Regions from separate parts of the Streptococcus sp. 10F2 genome, predicted to be linked through region 2. Evidence: predicted binding sites of a transcription regulator. Region 2 holds the regulator's gene; each other region holds the start of a gene.
What was found. The regulator NrdR, encoded in region 2, represses ribonucleotide reductase genes. The targets are predictions, from matches to a motif close to ACACNATATATNGTGT.
Positions count from the first base shown of each region.

Region 1: nrdH (glutaredoxin-like protein NrdH) is a predicted target of NrdR. The motif match lies at 3,428-3,443, and genes of this name have one in related genera.
Region 3: nrdD (anaerobic ribonucleoside-triphosphate reductase) is a predicted target of NrdR. The motif match lies at 3,965-3,980, and genes of this name have one in related genera.

Region 1 covers NZ_JBTGGE020000015.1:1,737-7,395, reverse strand. The annotation lists partial or broken gene glgB (1,4-alpha-glucan branching protein GlgB) at 1-1,011, opposite strand, end outside; gene ptsP (phosphoenolpyruvate--protein phosphotransferase) at 1,222-2,955, opposite strand; gene ACXM1Q_RS04330 (phosphocarrier protein HPr) at 2,960-3,223, opposite strand; gene nrdH (glutaredoxin-like protein NrdH) at 3,533-3,751, shown strand; gene nrdE (class 1b ribonucleoside-diphosphate reductase subunit alpha) at 3,828-5,659, shown strand, end outside.
Region 2 covers NZ_JBTGGE020000002.1:80,195-95,410, reverse strand. The annotation lists gene ACXM1Q_RS01165 (PTS transporter subunit IIBC) at 1-1,813, shown strand, start outside; gene ACXM1Q_RS01160 (endonuclease/exonuclease/phosphatase family protein) at 1,837-2,655, shown strand; gene ACXM1Q_RS01155 (2-keto-4-pentenoate hydratase) at 2,770-3,591, shown strand; gene nrdR (transcriptional regulator NrdR) at 3,863-4,336, shown strand; gene ACXM1Q_RS01145 (DnaD domain protein) at 4,323-5,501, shown strand; gene dnaI (primosomal protein DnaI) at 5,502-6,398, shown strand; gene der (ribosome biogenesis GTPase Der) at 6,409-7,719, shown strand; gene ACXM1Q_RS01130 (SNF2-related protein) at 7,781-10,864, shown strand; gene ACXM1Q_RS01125 (hypothetical protein) at 10,935-11,516, shown strand; gene murC (UDP-N-acetylmuramate--L-alanine ligase) at 11,513-12,847, shown strand; gene ACXM1Q_RS01115 (GNAT family N-acetyltransferase) at 12,902-13,390, shown strand; gene mltG (endolytic transglycosylase MltG) at 13,456-15,216, shown strand, end outside.
Region 3 covers NZ_JBTGGE020000041.1:9,081-14,739, forward strand. The annotation lists gene mscL (large conductance mechanosensitive channel protein MscL) at 1-274, opposite strand, end outside; gene dnaG (DNA primase) at 437-2,203, shown strand; gene rpoD (RNA polymerase sigma factor RpoD) at 2,207-3,319, shown strand; gene ACXM1Q_RS07170 (metal-sulfur cluster assembly factor) at 3,329-3,658, shown strand; gene nrdD (anaerobic ribonucleoside-triphosphate reductase) at 4,064-5,659, shown strand, end outside.

The sequences.
Region 1 (5,659 bases), on a different contig from region 2:
GGCATTTAATTTTTTGAGGAAGTGAAATCCTTGATAATTAAGGTTGCCACCATCTTCATTCGGTGTCCATGGGCCTTGATCATAATCCAAGTAAAGCATATTGCTGACCGCATCTACCCTAACACCATCTAAGTGGAAAGTCTGAACCCAATAATTAATACTAGAAATCAAGAAAGACTGAACATGGGGCTTCCCTAAATCAAAGTTAAGAGCTCCCCATCCATAATTGTGTGCTCGATGATAATCTTGGTATTCATAAGTGGGGGTTCCATCATAATAAGCCAGAGCATCATCATTAATCGTGAAGTGACCGGGAACCCAGTCAACAATGACCCCAATATCTTCCAAGTGACAGGCTTCTACAAAATCTCGAAACTCTTCAGGTGTTCCATAAGACTGATCCAACCCAAAATATCCCATCAATTGGTATCCCCAACTCTCCGCTAAAGGATGTGTCATCAAGGGCATAAACTCAACATGAGTATAATTCATCTCCTTCAGATAAGGAATCAGTTCTTGCTGTAAATCCTTAAAGGTATAAGGTTCTCCATCTAAATGCTTTCTCCAAGAACCCGCATGCACTTCATAAATAGAAATTGGTCTACCCTTGAAGCCCATCGCCTTTCGCTGCTCCAACCAATCCTGATCATGCCATTCTTTTTCTGGCATGGTATAAATCTTTGCGCTTGTTCCTGGTCGCTTTTCAAAAACACGGGCCATAGGGTCAATTTTATCCACCACTTGCCCGCCTAGTCGTTCTACTTGAAATTTATAGAGACTCCCTTCCTGAGCAAGATTGGTCCAAGCTTCCCAAACCCCAGCTTCATTCTTGACCATGGGAATTCGATTTTCTTGCCAATTTGTAAAGTCTCCAATGACATATACCCTTTGGGCATTTGGCGCCCAAACCCGAAAGCTATAACCATCATTTTCACGATGAACACCCAGGTAGTCTTGAAGATTATAGTTCTCCCCAATCCCAAAAGTCCACATAGCTTCACGATAATCCATACGACCACCCTCTCCGTCTTGTAAGCGCTTTTTTATAAGAATATTCTACTATATTTTAAATGATTTCTCAAGTTATTATACAATAATTTTAGGAAAAACAAAACAATTGTCTGAAAACAATCAATTGTCATTTTCCTGTTTTCAAAAAGGAAAAGTAAAGAAAAACTGGACCAAGGAAAAACCAAGGTCCAGTTTCAATATTAGAGTTAGTTAGTCAAAATCGACGTATTCTTTTTGAAGCTCAAGAACTTCTTCAGCTGTTCCACACTCTGTCAAAGCACGGTTAGCCATTTCTTGCATTTTAGCAGTGTCCAATTTCTTCATCAGACTACGCGTACGAAGCACAGAAGTCGCACTCATCGAAAACTCATCCAAGCCCATTCCTACAAGAAGAGGAACAGCTTGTTGATCTCCAGCCATTTCTCCACACATACCAGCCCATTTACCTTCAGCATGAGCTGCTTTAATGACGTTATTAATCAAACGAAGAATTGATGGGTTGTATGGTTGATACAAGTAAGAAACTTGTTCATTCATGCGGTCTGCCGCCATCGTATATTGGATAAGGTCATTCGTTCCAATAGAGAAGAAATCAACTTCCTTAGCAAATTGGTCTGCAATCATGGCTGCCGCAGGAATTTCAATCATAATTCCGACTTGAATATCATCAGCTACTGCTACACCCTCTGCCAACAAGTTAGCTTTTTCCTCATCCAAGATTGCTTTTGCAGCACGGAATTCAGAAAGAAGAGCCACCATCGGGAACATAATCCGTAATTTACCATGAACAGACGAACGAAGAAGAGCCCGCAATTGTGTACGGAACATTTGATTTCCAGTTTCTGAAATGGAAATACGTAGAGCACGGAAACCAAGGAATGGGTTCATTTCATTTGGAAGATCGAAGTAAGGAAGCTCTTTATCTCCACCGATATCCATTGTCCGAACCACAACTGGTTTCCCGTTCATACCTTCCAAAACAGCTTTATAAGCTTCATATTGCTCATCTTCTGTTGGGAAGTCTTGTGAGTCCATGTAAAGAAACTCCGTCCGATAAAGACCAACAGCTTCCGCACCATTATCATTAACCCCTTCAACATCTTTCGGAGTACCGATATTGGCTGCTAGTTCAAAGTGTTTGCCATCAGCTGTCACAGTCTGAGCATCTTTCAAAAGAGCCCATTCTGCTTTTTGTTCTGCATAAGCACGGCCAGCTGCTTCGAATTCAGCAATAACTTCTTCTGACGGATTAATCACCACTTCACCTGTGATACCGTTAACAGCTAATACATCACCGTCTTTAACAATTTCAGTAATGTTATTAGTTCCAAGTACCGCTGCAATTTCAAGGGTGCGGGCCATGATCGCAGAATGGCTTGTACGTCCACCAATGTTCGTTACGAAAGCCTTAACAAATTCTTTATTCAATTGTGCTGTATCAGATGGAGTCAAATCATGAGCAATCACAATCGCTTCTTCATCAATAGCCGCTGGATTTGGCAAACGAACACCTAACAAGTGTGAAAGCACACGTTTGGTTACATCACGAATATCTGCAGCACGCTCTTGCATATATGGATTGTCTTCCATGTTTTCAAAGAGAGTGATGAACATATCTGTCACTTCTTTTAGTCCTGCTTCCGCATTGACTTTCTTAGCACGAATGGTTTCTTTAATTTGACCAATCATTTCTGGATCAGCCAATACCATCAAGTGGGCATCAAAAACTTGTGCTGCTTCTTCTCCAAGACTATCTACTGCATTCGTACGAATAAAAGAAAGCTCGTTTTGAGAAGCCTCTAAAGCCACATCTAAACGAGCCTCTTCTGCATTCGTATCTTCAACTGAAACTGTCTCAAAAGACAAGTCTGGTTGGACAAGTAGATATGCCTTAGCAACAGCAACACCATCAGACGCTGCAATTCCTTTAAGCATATTTGTCATCTCCTTATGCCAAACCTTCTTTTTCCATTGTTTCTGAGATAGCTGCGATGGCATCGTCAGCATCAGCACCTTCAGCGGAGATTGTTACATCAGCACCCTGACCAACACCAAGGCTCATAACACCCATGATTGATTTCAAGTTTACTGATTTACCTTTGTAATCCAAGGTGATATCTGAAGCAAATTTGCTTGCTGTTTGCACTAAAAGTGTTGCTGGACGTGCGTGAATCCCTGTTTCTGCTACAATGTGAAAATCTTTAGAAGCCATAGTGACTCTCCTTTTAAATTTATTCTTAGGTTTTTGATAACCCTTACAATTAAGAATTATATCACTAGTCTTGGTTTTTTTCAAGAAAAAATTGTCGCTTTCAGAAAAAACGACTTTTTTCACTCTCAAAAGAAAAAGATAACACAAGATTTTGATAGAGAAAGAATCGCTATCCTTGATATAATCAAGATAAAAAAACACAAACCACTATATCTTGTATACTGAGTGTTTATAAGCACAAAATATTGACAAAACTCCCACTTTCCCCTATACTATTTTCATACTCAAAAATGAGAAGGAGGTCCCCTTGTGGTAACAGTTTATTCAAAAAATAACTGCATGCAATGCCGCATGACTAAGAAATTCTTAGATGATCATCATGTGTCTTACAAAGAGATAAATCTAGACCTTGAACCTGAACACATTGATACAGTCAAACAAATGGGCTTTGCGACTGCTCCAGTCATTGTTTCACCAGTAGGAAACTTTGCTGGATTTCAACCAGGCCGACTAAAAGAATTAGCTTAATAAATAGAGGCAGGGACTAGCGCCCTGCCTCCTCGTTTTGAATAAAATCACCTGTCCATTTGAAAGGAGAACCCTCATGGGTCTTAAAGATTTAGAAAATGTATCTTATTTTCGTTTAAATAATGAAATCAACCGTCCAGTGAATGGACAAATTATGCTCCATAAGGATAAAGAAGCTTTGGAAGCCTTCTTTAAAGAGAATGTCTTCCCCAATACCCGACAGTTTTCTTCTATTACTGAAAAGATTAACTACCTTATCCAGGAGAACTATCTCGAAGAACTCTTTATTCAAAAATACCAGCCAGCTTTCATCGAAGAACTCTACCAATTTATTTTGGAGCAAAAATTCCAATTCAAATCTTTCATGGCCGCTTACAAATTCTACAATCAATACGCTCTTAAAACTAACGATGGGAATGAATACTTAGAAGGAATGGAAGAACGAGTGCTCTTCAACGCCCTCTACTTTGCGGATGGAAATGAAGAGATCGCCAAAAATATTGCTAATGAAATCATTCATCAACGCTATCAACCTGCTACACCAAGTTTCTTGAATGCTGGTCGGGCCCGTCGAGGAGAGCTAGTCTCTTGTTTCTTAATTCAAGTAACAGATGATATGAACTCTATCGGTCGTTCCATCAACTCGGCTCTTCAACTCTCTCGTATTGGTGGTGGAGTCGGTATCTCCCTCAGTAATCTCCGAGAAGCCGGTGCTCCTATCAAAGGTTATGAAGGAGCAGCTTCTGGAGTTGTACCTGTCATGAAGCTTTTCGAGGATAGCTTCTCCTACTCTAATCAATTAGGACAACGTCAAGGAGCTGGAGCAGTCTATCTCAATGTCTTCCACCCAGATATTATTCAATTCCTCTCCACTAAAAAAGAGAATGCGGATGAAAAAATTCGGGTTAAAACACTGTCCTTAGGAATTACTGTTCCTGATAAATTCTATGAGTTAGCTCGTAACAATGAGGAGATGTACCTCTTTAGTCCATACTCAATTGAAAAAGAGTACGGAGTTCCCTTTAGCTACCTAGACATCACAGAAAAATATGATGAACTAGTCGCAAATCCACGTATTCGTAAAACTAAAATTAAAGCCCGCGATTTAGAAACTGAAATTTCTAAACTACAACAAGAGTCTGGCTATCCTTATGTCATTAACATTGATACTGCCAATAAGGTTAATCCTGTAGATGGAAAAATCGTTATGAGTAATCTTTGCTCCGAGATTCTCCAAGTTCAAGAACCAAGTCTCATTGATGACGCTCAAAACTATGTTCACTTAGGAACGGATGTCTCTTGTAACCTCGGTTCTACAAATGTGGTCAATATGATGACTTCCCCTGACTTTGGAAAATCCATCCGTACAATGACACGTGCACTCACTTTTGTCACAGACTCCTCTAACATCGAAGCTGTGCCGTCAGTGCTAAACGGAAACCGCCAAGCCCATACTTTTGGACTTGGAGCTATGGGACTTCACTCCTACCTCGCTCAAAACCACATCCATTATGGATCAGAGGAGTCTTTAGAATTCACTAATATCTACTTCCTCTTAATGAACTACTGGACTTTAGTAGAATCCAATGTTATTGCCCGTGAACGAGGCCAAGTTTTTACCAATTTTGAAAAATCAAAATACGCCGATGGCAGTTACTTCGATAAATATTTGGAAAAAGACTACCAACCAAAATTGGACAAGGTAAAAGAACTCTTCAAAGATATTTTTATCCCAAGTAAAGCAGACTGGCAAGCTCTGAAAGAGGCTGTTATGAAAGATGGACTCTATCATCAAAATCGATTAGCAGTTGCACCAAATGGTTCTATTTCCTATATCAACGATGTTTCTGCATCCATCCATCCTATTACCCAACGGGTTGAGGAGCGTCAGGAAAAGAAAATCGGTAA
Region 2 (15,216 bases):
AACCATTAAAGTGTCAGATTACTTTGTAAGTGTTCTTGAAGCACCAGCCTTGAACATGGGGGTATTTGTTGGTATTATTGCCGGATTTGTTGGAGCAACTGCCTATAACAAATATTACAATTACCGCAAACTTCCAGATGCCCTTTCTTTCTTTAACGGAAAACGTTTCGTACCATTTGTAGTTATTCTTCGTTCCGTTATTGTAGCCATTATTTTATCTGTTGTATGGCCAGTCATTCAGTCTGGTATCAATGCTTTTGGTGTTTGGATTGCGAACTCGCAAGAAAATGCACCAATTATCGCACCATTCCTCTTTGGTACCTTGGAGCGTCTCCTATTGCCATTTGGTCTTCACCACATGTTGACGATTCCAATCAACTACACGGCTTTAGGTGGTACTTACGAAATTATGACGGGTGCAACAGCTGGTCAAACAGTATTTGGACAAGATCCACTTTGGTTGGCTTGGGTTACGGACTTGACAAACCTAAAAGCTGCTGGAGATACAACGGCTTACAATAACCTTCTAGAGACAGTCACACCTGCACGTTTTAAAGTAGGACAAATGATTGGTTCGATGGGTATCTTGATGGGTATCGTATTTGCAATCTACAAAAATGTGGATGCTGACAAAAAAGATAAATACAAAGGAATGTTGACAGCAACAGCTCTAGCGGTATTTTTAACTGGTGTTACTGAGCCTGTTGAGTACATGTTTATGTTCGTGGCTATGCCACTTTACGTTGTGTATGCTCTGATCCAAGGTCTTGCTTTTGGTATGGCAGATATCGTTAACTTGCGGATGCACTCATTCGGAAGTATCGAATTTTTGACTCGTACACCTCTAGCAATCAATGCAGGCCTAGGAATGGATATTCTGAACTTTGTTTGGGTAACAGCTCTCTTTGGACTTGTTATGTATTTTGTGGCAGATTTCATGATTCGCAAATTTAACTATGCAACTCCAGGACGTAATGGAAACTATGAAGAAGGTATGGGGGCATCGAACTCAGCTGAAGCGGGTTCTGCTGATGGTAAAGTAGCAGCACCTTCACAAGCGGTGAATATTATCAATCTTCTTGGTGGAGCAAGCAATATTGCTGATGTGGACGCATGTATGACTCGCCTTCGTGTTACGGTTAAAGACCCAGATAAAGTTGGATCTGAGGACTTGTGGAAAAAAGAAGGAGCTATGGGTCTTGTTATGAAAGACTCTGGAGTTCAAGCTATCTATGGACCAAAAGCAGATGTCTTGAAGTCAGATATCCAAGATTTATTGGACTCGGGTGAAGTTATCCCTCAAACTGTCATGACAGTCTTTGATGATGCCCCTGCGGAATCTTCAGCACCTCAAGGTAAAGCTGTTGAAATTGCAAGTGTTGCAGATGGTAACGTTGTGGAATTGGCTTCTGTTTCAGATCCAGTATTCTCGCAAAAAATGATGGGTGATGGCTTTGCGGTTGAACCAAGTGCGGGTGAATTCTATGCACCAGTAGATGCAACTGTAACGAGCATCTTCCCAACAAAACACGCTCTTGGACTCTTGACCGAAGAAGGTCTTGAAATTTTGATTCACATTGGTTTGGATACTGTAAGTTTGGAAGGTAAACCATTTACAGTTCATGTAACCGAAGGTCAAAAAGTTGTCCGTGGAGATCGCTTGGTAACAGCTGATTTGGATGCTATCCGTGAAGCTGGTCGTGAAACAACAACTATTGTTGTCTTTACAAATCAAGACTTTGTTCAAAGCGTGTCTGTAACCAAACTTGGTCAAGGAACCAAGGATGATACAGTAGCAAGCGTAGAACTTTAAGATTTTAAATAGAAAAGGGAAAAATGGCGAAATTCTTAACCTTGAACACCCATTCTTGGATGGAGGAAGAGCCAGAACAAAAACTGGCGGATCTGGTTCAGCAAATTGTTCGTGAGGAATATGATGTCATTTGTTTGCAAGAAGTTAATCAGGAGATTAACTCTTCCCCTGCGGAAGAAGTGGCGGGCTACGAGGTGGCTCAGCCACTTCTTGCTATTCATGACGATCATTTTGCCCATGTTCTTGTAGGAGAATTGAAAAAAGTTGGTTTAACTTATTACTGGAGTTGGGCCTATAATCATATTGGTTATGATCGTTACCATGAAGGTGTTGCGATCTTATCGAAGGAGCCGCTTGAAGCTAGGGAATTACTGGTTTCAGATAGTGATGATCCAACCGACTATCGCCGTCGTCAAGTTTTACTAGCTGAGACGGTAGTCGATGGGCAAACAATTCAAGTTGCCAGTGTTCATTTATCTTGGTGGAATAAAGGTTTCCAAGCGGAGTGGCAGCGTCTAGAGCAGGAGTTGGAATCAAGTCGTTACCCACTTGTATTGATGGGAGACTTTAACAATCCTGCTGGTCAAGAGGGGCACAGTCATATTTTAGCCAGTCCGTTAAAACTTCAAGATAGTCATCTAGTAGCTCAAGAAGTTTCGGGTGAATTTACTATGGGTGGCCATATTGATGGCTGGGAGGCTAAAACACCACCACTGCGAATCGATTTTGCTTTCTTATCCAGCGATTGGAAGGTGGATCGTTCGGCTGTCATCTTTGATGGCAAGAGCAGCCCGATTGTTAGTGATCATTTTGGATTGGAAGTGTTTGCCCGCCTTGTTTGAATGGCCTAATTTTTACTCCAAAGCAGCTAGCTTTCTAACTAGCTGCTTTTTCTTTTTACAAAAAATAAAAAATTTTCAGAAAATATATTGATTTTAAAAGGAGAATTTCCTATAATGACTAAAAAGGAAATGGAGTGTTTGTCTATGGATAAAAAGGAACATTTAGTTGCAGAGGTATCGGAAAAGTTGTTTAAGGCTTTGGAGCAACGCGCTCCCTTGGCTATGAGTGAGTTGGATGGTGTTGTTGAAGATATTGATACAGCTTATCAAATCCAAGATGCTTTCGTGGCTCAAAGAGGTGAGGAAGTCCAAGGCTACAAGGTTAGTCTGACTAGTGAAGAGACACAGCGAATGTTCAATTCAACAGAACCGTTTTATGGGCAGGAAACGACTTCTCAATTTATCCAAGGACCTGCTGAGGTGTCTCTTGGTGAGTTAATGGAGCCGCTCATCGAAATTGAATTGGTTTTCCGGGCCAAGGAAGATCTATCTCTGAAAGATAGCCTAGAGGATTTATTGGGGAAATTGACGATTGCTCCTGGAATTGAAGTGCCAGATGCTCGGTTTAAGGATTGGTTTCCAAAATTAAATAAGTATCTCGTGGTTTCAGATTCTGCAGTAGCGGGGCGGATTGTCTATGGACAGGAGCAAGATTTGAAGGGAAACTATACCGTTGAGGATTTGGCAGCTATTTCAGGTGTCTTGTCCAAAGATGGTCAAGTACTGGATCAAGGAGTCTCTTCACAAGTATTAGGGAATCCACTGCATTCAGTTCAATGGTTGGTTCAAAAATTGGCAAGTCATGGTAAAACCTTTAAAAAGGGGCAGCAAGTTTCCAGCGGTACTTTCGTAATCCCACCACACTTGGAAGTCGGAGTATACAGAGTTGAATATGGAAGTGGAGTTGGCAGTCTAGAATTAACCGTGGTTGATTAAAGGGAAGTCTATTTCTGTTCTAAATAACAGATTGAAATTTGAGAGGAACAATTGTCTGCTCCCTGAGATGTTAGGGGATGGTGCTTTCTCTTCACGTCCAATTAGTACAAGGTCAGATCGCTCGATCTGGCTTTTTACTTTGTTTACATGTGGCAAGCAGAGCTATCGGGAATACCAAGTCTGGGAGTAAGAAAAGGTGCTTTTTGCCGATTTTTTACGAATACGGTGTTTGGCATGGTATAATGAAGTATTGAATCGTTGGAGGTGAACCATGCGTTGTCCTGAATGTCAAAGTGATCAAACGAAGGTGATTGATAGCCGGCAAGTTGAACAAGGAGTTGCCATTCGGCGTAGACGTATTTGTGAAAAGTGTCAACATCGCTATACAACTTATGAACGGATTGAAACCAAGGCTTTAGTTGTCATCAAAAAAGACGGACGTCGTGAAAATTTCGAACCTTCTAAAATTTATAATGGTATTTTCCAATCTGCTGAAAAACGCCCTGTTACACCGGAGCAAATTAAGGAGTTGGTGAAACAGGTTGAGACGACTTTGCGGAATACATCGAGTGGTGAAGTCACTTCAGATAAAGTCGGAGACCATGTGCTAGAGGCTTTATCTGAGTTAGATCCGATTGCTTATTTTCGATTTGCCAGTGTCTATAAGCGCTTTAATGAATTGAGCGAAGTTGAAGAACTGCTACGACAATTCCGGAAGAAAGGAGAAGATAGTGAAGCCGAATGATTATTTCTTTTATGGACAAGGTAGAGTTCCTCAAAAAGATAGCACAGCTCTATTGGTTTATTACTATCCAATCATTGGTTCGGATGCCTTTGCTCTGTATCACTATCTTTTAAGTTTTTGGGATGATGGACGCAGTCAGACGCAAGTTTCCCAGGTCTTAAACCATCTACAATTTGGTCCAGAACGTTTTAATCAGGCGCTTGAGCTTTTGCAGGCGGTTAAATTGGTCGATCGTTACCAAACGGATACGACCTATCTTTATCTGCGAGCTCCCCTTGGAGGAGATGATTTTTTCCAAGATAATGTGTTGCGTTCCTTATTAAAAACTAAAATTGGTGAAGTCGCTCTAAAGGCACTCGAACCCGCTAAGCCGCAAGGGCAAAAACAGGAAGTTGATACGGGTAAATTCTTTAATGGTCTTTTGGTAGGAGAGCAACCAGTAAAACCTAAGCCCAATTATTTTGATCAGGAAACTTTTCAGGTTCGCATGGAAAAAGGCCAGTTGAGCTATGAGGATAAAGACACGGATATCTTGGCTTTGGAGCTGTATGCAAGGCAGTATCATTTGAACTGGAACCATCTGTATCAATTGGCTGAAGCAACCGCTGTCCAAGGTCGAATCTCCGTCAAGCGAATGGAGACCAAGTTAAAACAAACGGCAATCTCTGCTAACTTCAGTCCTGAGGAATCATTTTTCTTGAGTGAGAGTAAATCACAATCAGCTTTGGAGTTTCTAAGCCAGCTAAAGGATACCAGAGGAAGTCAGGTCAATGACAAGGAACAGGAACTCATTGTAAGTCTGCAAAAACAAGGTTTTTTAGATGAGGTTATCAGCATTCTATTACTGTTGGCCTATAATCGCGATACTAGCTTACATATTAATGAGCGGTATGTCTTGAGAGTTGCAGAGGATTTTAAGAAACAAGGGATTGTGAGTGCAGAAGAAGCGATACTTCGGGTTCGTAAAAAAAGGGAAGAAAAGAGTCAATCCTCTCCGAAAGCCTCTTTCAAAACTCAAGGAAGAAGACAAACGAAACCGCAACAATCGAATGTTCCAGAATGGAGTCAAAAGGATTATGTGGATCAAACGACTCCCGAAGAGATGCAGGCTCGTGAAGCAAAACATAAGCGTCTATTCCAACAATTAAAAGGGGAAGGAAACTAGATGAAATCAGTAAATAAGGCCCTGGAAGGAAGAGCGCAGGGAAGGTTTGATTACCAACAATTGGTTGAAGAAATCATGCAGGATAAAGACGTAGCTACCTTTATTCAGGAACACCAGTTGAATTCGGCAGAAATCAAGAAATCTATCTCTAAATTTAGTCAGTTTATCAGTGAGCGTGACCAGTTTAGAAATGGTGACGAGACCTATCTAGCCAAGGGCTATCAACCAATTCTTGTTATGAATCAAGGTTATGCGGATGTGAGCTACAAAGAAACGGAAGCGCTCATTGCTGCTGAGAAAGAAAAGGAGATGCGGAGTCGTATTCGTTTACTGAATTTACCAGAAAGTCTTAGAGGGATTAGTCTTGAAGACCTTGATTTTGATGATCGTTGGATGACAATTGAACAATTAGTTCAATTTATTGTGGACTATCCGAGTCAGAAGCAGGGGCTCTACCTTTATGGAGACTTTGGAATAGGTAAGACTTATTTGTTGGCAGCTTTTGCTAACGACTTAGCAATGGTCAGAGGGATTTCAACCGTGATGTTGCATTTTCCAACTTTTGTGCAGGATTTGAAGGGTGGGTTCAAAAACAATACTGTTCGTGAACAGATTGAAGAGGTTAAAGGTGCTCCTTGTCTAATTATAGATGATATTGGAGCGGAGCAATTTTCATCTTGGTTGCGAGATGAGGTTTTACAAGTAATTCTCCAATATCGAATGCAGGAGAACTTGCCTACTTTCTTTAGTTCCAATCTTTCTTTTTCAGATCTTCAGCAACGCATGTCCAAGGGAAAAGAGGGAGATGAGAGTTGGCAGGCACAACGTGTTATGGAACGTTTGCGTTATCTAGCGAAAGAAATACATTTGCCAGGTGCAAACCGGCGTAATCAGTAAAGGAGAAAACATGTCAGTAGCAACAGTGGCGATTGTAGGTCGTCCGAATGTAGGGAAGTCGACGCTTTTTAACCGGATTGCCGGTGAGCGAATTTCTATTGTCGAGGATGTGGAAGGGGTAACTCGGGATCGAATCTATGCTCAGGCTGAGTGGTTGAATCGCTCTTTTAGCATTATCGATACTGGGGGGATAGACGACGTTGATGCCCCTTTTATGGAACAAATTAAGCATCAGGCTGAGATTGCTATGAATGAGGCAGATGTGATTGTCTTTGTCGTTTCGGGTAAAGAAGGAATCACTAATGCGGATGAGTATGTAGCCAAGATGCTCTATAAAACTGAAAAGCCTGTTATTTTAGTTGTCAATAAGGTTGATAATCCAGAGATGCGAAATGATATCTATGATTTTTATTCTTTGGGGCTAGGCGAGCTTTATCCTGTTTCCAGTGTGCACGGGATTGGAACAGGGGATGTCTTGGATGCCATCATTGAAAATTTACCCGCAGAGGATGCGGAAGAAGAATCAGATGTTATTCGTTTTAGCTTAATTGGTCGTCCAAACGTTGGAAAATCGAGCTTGATCAATGCCATTTTGGGTGAGGATCGTGTGATTGCCAGTCCAGTTGCGGGAACCACACGCGATGCTATTGATACTCATTTTGTGGATTCAGAGGGTCAAGAATTTACTATGATTGACACTGCAGGGATGCGTAAGTCCGGTAAAGTCTATGAGAATACGGAAAAATATTCTGTTATGCGGGCTATGCGGGCCATTGATCGTTCGGATGTTGTGCTCATGGTTCTGAATGCAGAGGAAGGAATTCGTGAGTACGATAAACGAATCGCTGGTTTTGCCCATGAGGCAGGAAAAGGAATCATCATTGTTGTGAACAAGTGGGATACCTTGGAAAAGGATAATCATACTCTGAAAAACTGGGAAGAAGATATTCGTGATCAATTTCAGTATCTTGCATACGCTCCGATTATCTTTGTGTCCGCTATGACCAAGCAGCGTTTGCACAAGTTACCAGGGATGATTAAGGAAATTAGTCAAAATCAGAACTTACGGATTCCAAGTGCTGTGTTAAATGACGTTATTATGGATGCGATTGCTGTAAATCCAACTCCGACAGATAAAGGAAAACGACTAAAAATCTTCTATGCGACTCAGGTTGCCGTCAAACCGCCGACCTTTGTAATTTTTGTCAATGAAGAAGAATTGATGCACTTTTCTTATCTGCGCTTCTTAGAAAATCAAATTCGCAAAGCCTTTGTTTTTGAAGGAACGCCAATTCATTTGATTGCACGAAAACGGAAATAATGATCAAGAGATCCTTGAACTCAAGAGTTAGGGTCTCTTTTTGACAAGAGAGGAAATAACGATGCGTATGATTCCTGGAAAGGTGCGCCAAGAAGGGAAAGCACTGTATCAAGCGGGAGAAGTTGAGTTTCAAGGGTATCAAAATGATCTACTACTCTTCCAAGTTTTAGCAGAAGAGGTTCACTTTTCAGTAATAGGAGAACAAGACTATTGTTCATGTTCGGACATAGCTTTATTGGGCTATTGTGTCCATATCGCGGCTGTGGAAGTTTTTGTGCGGGAGCAGGAAGAAATGGTTTCCCAAGTTTCCCCAGAACGAATGCTGGCAGGAGAAAAATCGGCTGCTTTATTTTCCCAAGAAGGGGAGAGGTTCCTACAAGATTTTTTTGAGGCCTGTTCTTATCCGACTCAGCTTAGTCTGAGTGTAGAGGGGGAAATCGCCTATCGTCAAGATGGTATTAGGTGGACTTTTAAATTACGTTATGGAGATTCTAAGTCTTATATCGTGCGAGATATCCCAGAATTTTTGCTTCGCTTGGAGCAGGGAACAGGATTTCGTCTGAATCGTCACCTTGCCTTTGATCGTTTAAGTTGGGATTTTTTAGATGTGGCTAGTCGTAAAGTCTTATCATTTTTGGTAGGTCTAAAGCAAGAATCAACCTATTCGCCAAATCCTTATTTCCTAAATGATGGACGTTACTTACTGTTACCCTTGCCGCTTTTGAGTCAGGTTTTACCTCTCTTTCAAGAGTTACCTCATTTTCAATTGGATTTGGGTCTAGGACTGTTAAGAGAGGTGAGTTTTCAAGATTTAGAAGAGAATCTGAGTCCGTACTCTATGGAATTACGCCGAAATTATCAAGCTTATACCTTGAATTTAGAAGTAGAGGACTTTCTCAGTCTCTATGAGCATCAGTTGCTCTACTATCAGGAGAAGCTCTTTGTGATTGCTTACCCACAGGCTCAGCTCTTAAAACAACTCCAGTCTCATTTTCAGCTGCTTGAATTAGCTGGAGATTCCTTACGATTTGGAAGGGAGCAGTTGAGTCGATTATTTGCTTTTTTTGAAAGGGTAAAAGGTCTTGTAAATTTAAGATTCCCGGAAGGCTTGGAGCCAAGAGATTTTGCGGTTTCCCTTTACTTGGATATTGATCCCTTAGGATGGCTAATCAGCCAGTCCACGTATCAAATTGGTGATGCGGTTTTCACGAGTGAACAGGAGATTTTTGAAGCTGGTCTTGTATTGGATTACCAACAATTAACAGCCTATCAGCAAACTCTAGCAAAAATAAATCTACCGATAAGCATGGTTGGAAGGAGACCGCCCTTAAGCGAGGAAGAAATTCTAGATTTCTTTGATCTCCACTTGCCACTTTTGCAAGAAGTGGCAGATGTTTGTTGGTCACCTGCTTTTGGGGAACTAAGGCAAGAAGTGGCACTCGATTTTAGCATTGAGGAAGGTCAGCGTTTCTTGGAAGTTCGGTTTTCTCTTGAGGGAGTAGCTGAAAGCGAGATTCAAGAAGCTATCCAGGCTTTAGCAGCTGAAAATTTTTATAGAACCAAAGCAGGTCAGCTTGTTCGTCTAGATGAAAAGAATCAGAAACAACTGCAGGACCTTATGGCAGTGGAGGATGGTAGCTGGAATTCTCAAGAAGGACGTTTTCAGGTGAAACGTCAACTTTTGGGGCGTTTGGATTCTGTGTTACAGGGAGCTACGGTTAGCTATTCAAGGGCTTTAGAGGAGCTGTTAGGACACCTAGCCCATCCAGAAACGTATCCATTGGTCACACACCCGATTCTGGAACAGTTACGGGATTACCAGAGAATTGGAGTTGCGTGGATGTCTATGTTAGCTCATTATGGGTTTGGTGGAATTCTAGCAGATGACATGGGCTTAGGGAAGACTGTTCAAGCGATTAGTTTTTTGGTATTAAACTTGAAAGAGGGAGAGAAAGCATTAGTTGTAACTCCATCAGGTCTTCTCTATAATTGGCAGGAGGAATTAAGACGTTTTGCCCCTGATTTAAAAGTTGGGATGGTTTATGGCTCTAAGAAGGAACGAACAAAGACGCTTGAGCAGGATTATCAGGTGTATCTGACTAGCTATGGAAGTCTTCGTCAAGATGTTCAGGACTATTTGACTCAGGATTACAAATTTCTTATTCTAGATGAGGCTCAATATATTAAAAATCAACGAACCAAGGTTCATACCAGTTTAGAAAAAATCAATGCTCAATCGATTTTTGCCCTCTCTGGGACACCGGTTGAGAATCGAATTGAAGAGATTGGGGCTATTTTCAATTTAGTTTTACCGGGATTATTACCGGCTAAAAAAAATTTGCTGAAGCTACCGGTGGAAGCTGTTGTCCAACAAATTCGCCCCTTTATCCTGCGTAGGGATAAACAGGCCATTCTAACCGAATTGCCTGAAAAGAGTGAAGGGGTCTATGTGACCGAGTTGCTCCCTGAACAAAAAGCCTTGTATTTGGCTCAAAGGAGTCAAATGCAGGCGGAATTACAGGAGTTAACGGAACAGGAATTCCGTAAGCGAAAGGTGGAATTTTTAGCAGGTTTGACGCGTCTCCGTCAGATATGCGATAGCCCAGCTCTTTTTTTAGAAGATTATAAGGGTCAGAGCGGGAAACTAGAAATGTTGAAGATTCTTCTAGAACGGGCGAAAGAAAGTGGCCAACGAATCCTAATCTTTTCTCAATTTGTAGGAATGTTAGATTTAGTGGCTCAGTTTTTAGATCGTGAAGCAATAGCTTATTTCACGATTAAAGGATCGACACCGGCTCAAGAACGCCAAATCATTAGTCGTGCCTTCAATCAGGGGCAGGGCGATGTGGTTTTGATTTCCTTGAAAGCTGGTGGTGTGGGACTTAATTTAACTGGAGCAGATACGGTTTTTCTTTTAGATTTATGGTGGAATCCAGCTGTGGAGGAACAGGCTATTGGTCGGGCTCATCGGATGGGACAGACCAATCCTGTTCAGGTCTATCGGTTTATTACCAAGGGAAGCATCGAAGAAAAGATTTTTGAATTGCAAGAAGGGAAACGTAATCTTTTGGGAACAATTCTTGATGCAGGGCGTACCAATGAGGCTCTCAGCTTAGAGGAAGTAAAAGAAATTTTAGGTATTTAGGAAAAGTAAGAGGACCTAACTTGAAAATCGCGGAAAAAACGCTATAATTGAGATTTGAAAGGATAAAACTATGGCAGATAAACAATTTCCTTTATTGGCTGATTCAGAACCGATTTTTGAAGAACGTCAGCCGATGAATCTCTATGAAGAGTCGGATTTTATCAGTAATATTAAGGGTGATTATCAGGAAAAGTCCATTTATGATTGGGCTCCTATTTCGAATGCCAATCATCAAGTCCAGGAATCTGGGATTGCGGACGAATTTAAAACGGATGCAGCCTTGGGACGCGAGGAAGCTAGAGAAAGTGTCCGACAAAAACGGTCTGCGGCTTATCTTCAGGATGAACCCGACCAAGCCTTTCGAAAAGATTTGCAACGTCGGAGGGAATTGTCTGGAGGGCTAACCAAAGTCAAAGAAGAACCCGTTTCTAATTATCAGAAGATGGGGGAAAAGTTGCGTCAAGAGAGCTATATCCTAGCAGATTTACGCGGTAGGACAAAGAAAAGTGCTACTCCAAAAGCTAAGTCGGATTCCTACGATTTTCTAAGAAAGAGTCAAATTTACCAAGAGAAAGAACAGAAAGTAACTCCTCGTCCAACGAATCAAGAATTGGATTTACGGAAGTTGACGAGTGAGAAGGAGAAAAAATGACCAAGCGTTATCATTTTATCGGAATCAAGGGTTCAGGGATGTCTGCCCTAGCCCTTATGCTACACCAAATGGGTTATGAAGTGCAGGGAAGCGACGTCGATAAGTATTACTTTACCCAACGTGGTTTGGAACAGGAAGGAATTAAAATTCTCCCTTTTGATGCGGCTAATCTCTCGCCAGATTTGGAATTGATTGCAGGGAATGCCTTTAAGGCAAGCAACAATGTTGAGTTGGCAGCAGCAGAGGAGCAAGGCCTCAGTTATCGTCGTTACCATGAGTTTCTTGGGGAATTTATGGAACAATTTACTAGCCTTGGAGTTGCCGGGGCTCACGGTAAAACCTCAACGACAGGTCTTTTAGCCCATGTTCTATCGAATATGACGGATACTTCTTATTTGATTGGAGATGGAACGGGTCGTGGATCAGAGCAGGCAAGTTATTTTGTCTTTGAATCGGATGAATACGAACGTCACTTTTTACCCTACCATCCTGCTTATTCGATCATTACCAATATTGATTTTGACCATCCGGATTATTTTACGAGCCTAATGGATGTCTTTGATGCCTTTAATACTTATGCGGATAATGTGAAGAAGGGATTGTTTATTTACGGTGAAGATGAAATCCTTCGCAAGATTACGGCAGAGGCACCAATCTATTATTATGGATTTGATCCGGAAAAGAATGACTTTGTTGCGAAAGACTTGGTACGTTTGACAACCGGTTCTACCTTTACTGTCGAATTTCGAGGGGAAACTCTGGGGCAATTCCATATCCCAACTTACGGGAAACACAATGTTATGAATGCTACGGCTGTGATTGGTTTGCTTTATACTATTGGCTTTGATTTAGAACTGGCTCGCCAGCACTTAAAGACCTTTGCGGGTGTTAAACGTCGCTTTACGGAGAAAATTGTCAATGGTGTAACCATTATTGATGATTTTGCCCATCATCCGACAGAAATCATCGCAACCATTGATGCAGCGCGGCAAAAGTATCCAAGTAAGGAAATAGTCGCTATTTTCCAACCCCATACCTTTACTCGAACCATTGCTCTGATGGATGAGTTTGCGGATGCCTTGAATCTAGCAGATTCAGTCTATTTAGCTGAAATCTACGGTTCTGCTCGTGAGGTCGACAATGGTCAAGTGCGCGTGGAGGATTTGGCCGGCAAGGTTGCTAAAAAAGGTGGAATTATTACAGTCGACAATGTATCGCCTCTGCTTGACCATGACAATGCCATTTTTGTCTTTATGGGTGCGGGTGATATCCAGACGTATGAGCACTCCTTTGAGCAGCTCTTAGCAAACTTAACGAATAATATTCAATAGGGGAGCAGAGAGGCGAGCATCAGTTCGACCTCCCCTTCTTTTTTTGGAGGAAGCATGATACGATTGGCAAATTTGGCTGATATAGACCGTCTTTATGAGATTGAAGTCCAAAATTTTGGACAAGAAGAGGCACTTCCTCGTGAAACCTTACTGCTACATATTCAAAATATAAAGACCAGTTTCTTGGTGTATGAGGAAGATGGCTGTATTCTGGCTTATCTTGAAGGACCAGTAGTTCCCGAACAGACTTTGGTTGACAGGAATTTCTATGAAGCCAAGGATTGGAGTCAGGAAGTAGGAGGCTATATCTCTATTACCAGTTTATCGGTTGCTCCTGAGGCACAGGGTAAGGGACTTGGTACCTTGTTGCTAGAAGCAATGAAGCAAATAGCTTTACGAGACCACCGCTTAGGAATAAACTTAACCTGTCATGATTACTTGATTGCCTATTATGAAGCTCAAGGATTCCAGCTATTAGGACCGTCCTCTTCTACTTACGCAAATGAAGAATGGTTTGATATGCTATGGGAAATAGGTAAGTAAGGATTATTGGAAATTCCTTTCGTTATGTTATAATGATTTAGATTAGTATGAAGGAGGGCCCGCCTTTGGCTGACCAAGATGAAAGACGAAAAAGTCTCAGCTTTAAAGAGCAAATTTTAAGAGACCTTTCCCAATCCAAGAAGAAACGACAAGCGGCTTTGAATGCTGCTCAACAGGCGTATGAGAAGCAGTTGGCACAGACGCAAGCAAAGTCTGTGGAAAAGCAGGCTAGTCAGATTCAACAAGAGCCAGCAAGGCCTGTAACAAAAGAAGGTCAAAATCTATCAAATCAGCCGTCGGCGGCTGTAGATTCCTCGTCTCAAACTTCGAAATCACCAGCGCCGAATCATTCCACAGAGTCACGCCAAGTACCTTTGGAGGCTCCAAAGAAACGGAGAGGGAAATCGATTCAGGTTCCCTTATCTATTGGTCGGAAACATACCAAGACCATTGAGACAGAGGCGCTGAAAAAGCAACGGAGTGTTCCGGCTGCTAAGGAAAAAGCGCATGCAGAGGCTATCCAGCAAAAACAGCCTGGATCACACATTCGGATGAAAGCAGCCCCAGGGAAATCTCTCTCCTTTGCTGCTGAAGATAAGAAACAGAGCCTAGCTCCTGTGAAAGAAACGAAGTTGGCCCGAGTGGAAGCAGTCGACTGGCAAGGAGAAGAAGACGATATGGATAAACGTCAAGAGAAACGTAGAAAACAAAATCAAGTTGCTAAGAAGATTGTGGGGGTTGTCACCTTATTATTGATCGTCTGCCTGATTGCAACTGGAATTTTTAGTTATACTTATGTGCAATCTGCTTTGGGACCAATTGATCAGGATTCTACAGAATATGTGCAAGTTGAAATCCCGATTGGATCCTCCAATCGGGAAATCGGACGTATTCTGGAGGACTCTGGTCTGATTAAGAGCGGGCAAGTTTTTAACTTTTATACCCAATTCCGGAATCACTCCGATTTCCAATCCGGTTATTACAACCTGCAAAAGAATATGGATGTTGAAGAAATCATTGAGAAGTTGAAAGAAGGTGGAACAGAGAGTCCTGTTGTACCATCTTTAGGAAAAATTACGATTCCTGAGGGCTATACGCTGGAGCAAATTGCAGAGGCTGTGACCTTTAATGCAGCTTCTAAAGATGGCAAAGAAAAGAGTATCTTCAGCAAAGAAGAATTTATAGCTAGAGTCCAAGATGATGGCTTGATTGAGGCTTTAGTTGCAAAATATCCAAATCTGTTAGGTAGTCTTCCAGCAAAAGAATCGGGTGTTAAATACCGTTTAGAAGGTTACCTCTTCCCAGCAACGTATGACTACAATGAGGGAGATACGATTGATGGCTTGATTGAGCAGATGGTGGCAGCGATGGATACCAATATGGCTCAATTTTATGAGCAAATCAGTCAGCAGCAAAAATCAGTCAATGATATTTTAACGCTTGCTTCTCTTGTAGAAAAAGAGGGAGCAACGGATGAAGATCGTAAGAACATTGCGAGTGCCTTCAATAACCGCCTCACTCAGCAAATGCCTTTGCAAAGCAATATTGCAATCTTATATGCAATTGGTAAGCTAGGTCAAAAAACAACCTTAGCGGAAGATGCTGGTATTGATACCAATATCGATTCTCCATATAATATTTACAAAAATCAAGGCCTTATGCCGGGACCGGTTGACAGTCCTGGAATGGCTGCGATTCGTGCAACCATTGAACCGAATAAGACAGATTATCTATACTTTGTAGCCGATGTGGATACAGGTATGGTCTACTATGCTAATAATATTGAAGAGCATAATCGAAATGTTGAAGAACATGTCAATTCCAAA
Region 3 (5,659 bases), on a different contig from region 2:
TTTCAACAGCTTTCACTACGAAGAAGAGAACTGTACCGATGATCAAGAAATTGATGATGGCACTTAGGAAGTTACCGTATGCAATACCATTCCAAGAAAGGTCAGCGATTTTTTCAACTTGAGCTGCTTTCAAAGCTGGATTCAAGAAGAGAGGTGTCAATACATCTTCTACCAAGGAAGTAATAATTTGTCCAAAAGCAGCCCCGATAATAACGGCTACAGCAAGGTCAACAACATTTCCACGTAAGAGGAAATCTTTCAATTCTTTTAACATCAGAATCTCCATTCTTTTATTTGATACGAATTCATTATAGCTAAGTAAGATTAAAAAAACAATGAATTTGCTTGATTTTTTAAGAGAAAACAAGGAACGGTATGTTTTACAAAAGTTGCTATTTAGGATAAAATGAAGGAATAGTAGTCGGAAGGAGGGCATATGGTTTCAACACAAGAGATTCAAGATTTAAAGAATCGTGTGAACATTGTGGATATTATCGGAGATTACCTTCCACTGACCAAGGCTGGCCGTAATTATTTGGGACTTTGTCCTTTTCATGGAGAAAAAACGCCTTCTTTTAACGTCAACCAGGAAAAGCAATTTTACCATTGTTTTGGTTGTGGCAAGTCAGGAGATGTCTTCCGTTTTATTGAAGAAATCGATGGAATTCCTTTTATGGAAGCTGTTGCCAAGGTGGCACAGTTTAACGGAGAAACCATTGACGTTTCTTTTGCAAGACAAACGAAAGCCAAGCCACCTTCTATTGAAGGAGACTTGATAGCCCTGCATCAAGAAGCTGCGACTTTTTACCAAGCGATTTTGCTGACATCGACTATGGGGAAAGAAGCGCTAGCTTATTTGGAATCACGTGGTCTGTCTCGTAAGGATATTGAATATTTTGGAATTGGATTAGCACCTGCTAGAGGAAGTTTTCTTTATGATCGGGTGAGTCAAAAATTCGATTTTACGGAAGACCGCTATTTAGATTCTGGTCTCTTTCATATTGAGCAGAATCGTTTGGTTGATTCGTTTTATGATCGTATCATGTTTCCTTTAACGAATGTTAAGGGCCAAGTTATTGGTTTCTCCGGTCGGATTTTTGGAAATTCTTCAGACCAACAGGCTAAATACAAAAACAGCCGACGGACTAAGATTTTTAATAAGAGTTTTGAATTCTATCATTTGAATCAAGCACTTCCTCATATTAAGAAGAGTAAAGAAGTTTATCTGACGGAAGGATTTATGGATGTCATTGCTGCTTATCGTGCAGGTGTTCCTAATGTCATCGCAACGATGGGGACCGCCTTGACTTCCGAACATGTCCAACGTTTACGGGCTTATAACCCGACTGTGATTCTAGCTTATGATGGAGATGATGCCGGACAGGCAGCTATTGAGAAATCCATTCAAGAATTAAAAGGTTTTTCAGTAGAGGTTGTACGCTTTTCCCAAGGGATGGATCCGGATGAATTTCTTCAAGCGCATTCTCCAGGAGAGTTGCGTTCCTGCTTGGAGGAGACTCGTATGGATTCCGTTGAGTTTTTGATGGACTATTACCGTCCGGCAAACCTTCAAGGAGTTCAAGCTCAATTAGCTTATGTTGAGCAGTTGGTTCCCTATATTGCAACTCTACCTACCGATTTACTGAGAGAAGTTTATACCAGGAAGCTAATCCAAGAGGCTCCAGCTTTTGATCAAATCCAAGTGGAGCAGCTAGTCGCTAAAGCTCGTGTTCAAGGAGCAGCTGGCTCAGTCAATCAGGTGCGAATAGCTCCGGTAGAGATACCGATAAGTCTTCCTCAGAGTAGGTTAATCCATACCGAGAGGCAGCTGCTTCATCGCTTCATCCACCATAGCTCCCTATTAAATGAATTTCGTTTTTTGGAAAATTTTCACTTTGTTGAAAAAGATCATGAAGATCTCTATCAACTATTGTTAAAAAAAAGGCAATTAACCAGCCAAGATTTGGATGAAGAGACAGAAGCAATCAATCGTTTATGGTATCAAATTCTAGAAATGAATTTACCTCCTCAAATTGGGGATGAGGAGATTGAGCAATTATTACAAACCCAAGAATTAGAAAAGTATAAACAAAAAAATAAAGAAATTGTTAAGACGATTCAAGCAGCCTCGCAGCTTGGACAGCATGATCAGGCTGCACTTGACTTAAATGAACTAATTGCCCAAAAAAGAAAAATGGAGTAAGGAATGGCTAAAAAACAAAAAGAAGTAACAACATTAGATGTTCAAATAGCAGATTTTATTCGGAATCATAAGCTTTCCGGAACTGCAACAGATGAGGAAATTAATAGCTCTCTTATAATCCCTTTTAGTTTAGATGCTGACGGGATTGATAATCTTTTGCAACGAATTCAAGATGCAGGTATTGCAATCACGGATAAAGATGGAAATCCAAGCCAACGTGTTTTGGCAGCCGAGGAAGAGGAAAAGGATTTGTCGGATGAGGAGTTGCTTGGAAGCAATTCAGCTAAGGTCAACGATCCTGTCCGGATGTATTTGAAAGAAATTGGGGTTGTGCCTCTTTTAACCAATGATGAAGAACAAGAATTAGCTATTTTAGTGGAACAAGGTGACTTAGAAGCTAAGCAACGCTTAGCTGAAGCCAATCTACGTTTAGTCGTGTCCATTGCAAAACGCTACGTAGGACGTGGTATGCAATTCCTAGATTTGATTCAGGAAGGAAATATGGGCTTGATGAAAGCGGTGGATAAGTTTGATCATACTAAAGGCTTTAAATTTTCAACTTATGCAACTTGGTGGATTCGCCAAGCCATTACTCGGGCCATTGCAGATCAAGCAAGAACCATTCGGATTCCGGTACATATGGTTGAAACAATTAATAAACTGGTCCGAGAGCAACGGACATTGCTTCAAGAATTAGGACAGGATCCTACTCCAGAACAAATTGCTGAACGCATGGATATGACGCCAGATAAGGTTCGTGAAATTTTGAAAATTGCTCAGGAACCGGTCTCACTTGAAACTCCAATTGGAGAAGAAGACGACAGCCATTTGGGAGATTTTATTGAAGATGAGGTCATTGAAAATCCAGTTGATTATACGACCCGTGTTGTCCTTCGTGAACAATTGGATGAAGTCTTAGATACGCTTACAGATAGAGAAGAGAATGTGCTCCGTCTTCGTTTTGGTTTAGATGATGGCAAAATGCGCACACTTGAGGATGTTGGTAAAGTTTTCAATGTTACTCGCGAACGGATTCGTCAAATTGAAGCAAAAGCCTTGCGTAAACTTCGACAACCAAGTCGTTCAAAACCACTGCGTGACTTTATTGAAGATTAGGGAGAATTCATGGCTTATACAGAAGTAGAAGTGGAAGAAATTAAAACCAAGATTCTTCATGCCTTGGAAGAGGTCATGGATCCAGAATTAGGAATTGATATTGTAAATTTGGGTCTAGTCTATGAAATTCGATTTGAGCCAGAAACAGGTCATACGGAAATTGATATGACCTTAACAACGATGGGATGTCCTTTAGCAGACTTATTAACCTCACAGATCTATGATGTTCTTCGACCACTTGAAGAGGTTCAGAAAGTAGATGTCAAGCTTGTTTGGTATCCAGCTTGGACAGTTGAAAAAATGAGTCGTTACGCACGGATTGCATTGGGGATTAAATAAGAAATAAGGAGAGAGCAGAAAGGAATTCTGATACTTGCAACAGTTTTGTTTTCTAACTCCCCCACGGTTTATTAGAACAGATAGAGACGGCTCATAGAGCTAGTAGATTGTATTGACTAAAAAACAGCAAAGTCTTGCTACAACACAGGGAGTGATTGTTGCTTGGTTCAATTGATGACTTTGTCACATATTTATGATTCACTAATATTTTGAGGTTGCAGCTTGAGCTCAGCCTCTTTTTTGATGCTAGATGTTGGGGTATACCTGGCTGTTGTTTAATATGTAAGTTCATTCTTCTAAACAAAAGGACTAGATATAGTGTTAAAAATCAAAACAACACTAGATGTTGATTTTTTACTTGTGAAGTGATACACTAGTTCTATTCGTAAAAAGGAGGATTATTAGATGAAGAATCGTGTAGACAATTTGCAACGCTTAACTGTGAAGAAGCGTGATGGTCGATCGATTGCTTTTGACTTTCAAAAGTTATGTCTAAGCCTCGAACGTAGTAATCAAGACTTGGAAAGACTTTTGTCTCAGCAGGATTTACAGGAAGTCCTGCAAGGTTTAGAAGAGAGACTCTTGCAGTTGGATGTAGATGTCCTTTCTGCAGTAGATCTTCGACAATTGGTGGTAGACTTTCTCTTAAATGTGAAACAAGAAGAGCTACTTGCGGCTTACCAATTGTATGCGGAGAAAAAAGAGCAAGAGCGCTCAGAATCCTTAGACATCAATCAAGCCATTTATAAGCTCTTAGATCAAGATAGTCATTTGGTCAATGAAAATGCCAATAAGGATGCGGAAGTTTTCAACACTCAAAGAGATTTGACAGCAGGTGTTGTCGGAAAAGCTATTGGCCTGAAACTTTTACCGCCACATATAGCGAATGCCCACCAAAAAGGACTTATTCATTTTCATGATTTGGATTATAGCCCCTATACTCCTATGACCAATTGTTGTTTAATTGATTTTGAAGGAATGTTCGCGAAAGGCTTTAAAATTGGAAATGCAGAGGTTGAGCCCCCTAAATCGATTCAAACAGCAACTGCACAAATTTCTCAAATTATTGCCAATGTTTCCTCCAGTCAGTATGGCGGCTGTTCTGCAGATCGGATTGATCAAATCCTAGCTCCTTATGCGGAACTTAATTATCAGAAGCATCTGAAAGATGCAAAGGAATGGGTCCAGGAAGGAAAGTTAGAACAGTATGCCCGTGTAAAAACGAAAAAAGATATTTATGATGCCATGCAATCTTTGGAGTATGAAATTAATACTCTCTTTACCTCCAATGGACAGACTCCTTTCACATCACTTGGATTTGGCTTGGGTACATCGTGGTTTGAAAGGGAAATTCAGAAAGCGATTTTGAATATTCGCATCCAGGGATTGGGACGAGAAGGGCGAACAGCTATCTTTCCTAAATTGATTTTTACCTTAAAAAAAGGATTGAACTTAGAGCCAGGAAGCCCCAACTATGATATTAAGGAGTTAGCTCTGGAATGTGCGACCAAGCGTATGTATCCGGATATTCTGTCTTATGATAGGATTGTGGATTTAACCGGTTCCTTTAAGGTCCCTATGGGGTGCCGTTCTTTTCTCCAAGGTTGGAAAGATGAGCAAGGAGTAGAAGTGAACGCTGGACGTATGAATCTTGGTGTGGTTACTGTCAATTTACCGAGAATTGCCTTGGAAACCAGTGGTGATAAAGTTGCTTTTTGGAAACTCTTTCGTGAGCGAATGGAACTTGCCAAAGATGCTTTGGTGTATCGAATCAAGAGGGTTAAGGAGGCAAGTCCGGCTAATGCGCCTATTCTCTATCAATTTGGTGCTTTCGGGAAACGCTTAGCACGGGAAGATTCTGTGGATCAGGTCTTTCGCAATTGCAGAGCCACTATTTCCCTTGGATATATTGGTCTGTATGAAGTGGCGAGTGTTTTTTATGGTGGAGACTGGGAAGATAATCCAGAAGCGAAAACCTTTACTTTGGATATTATTCGTGAG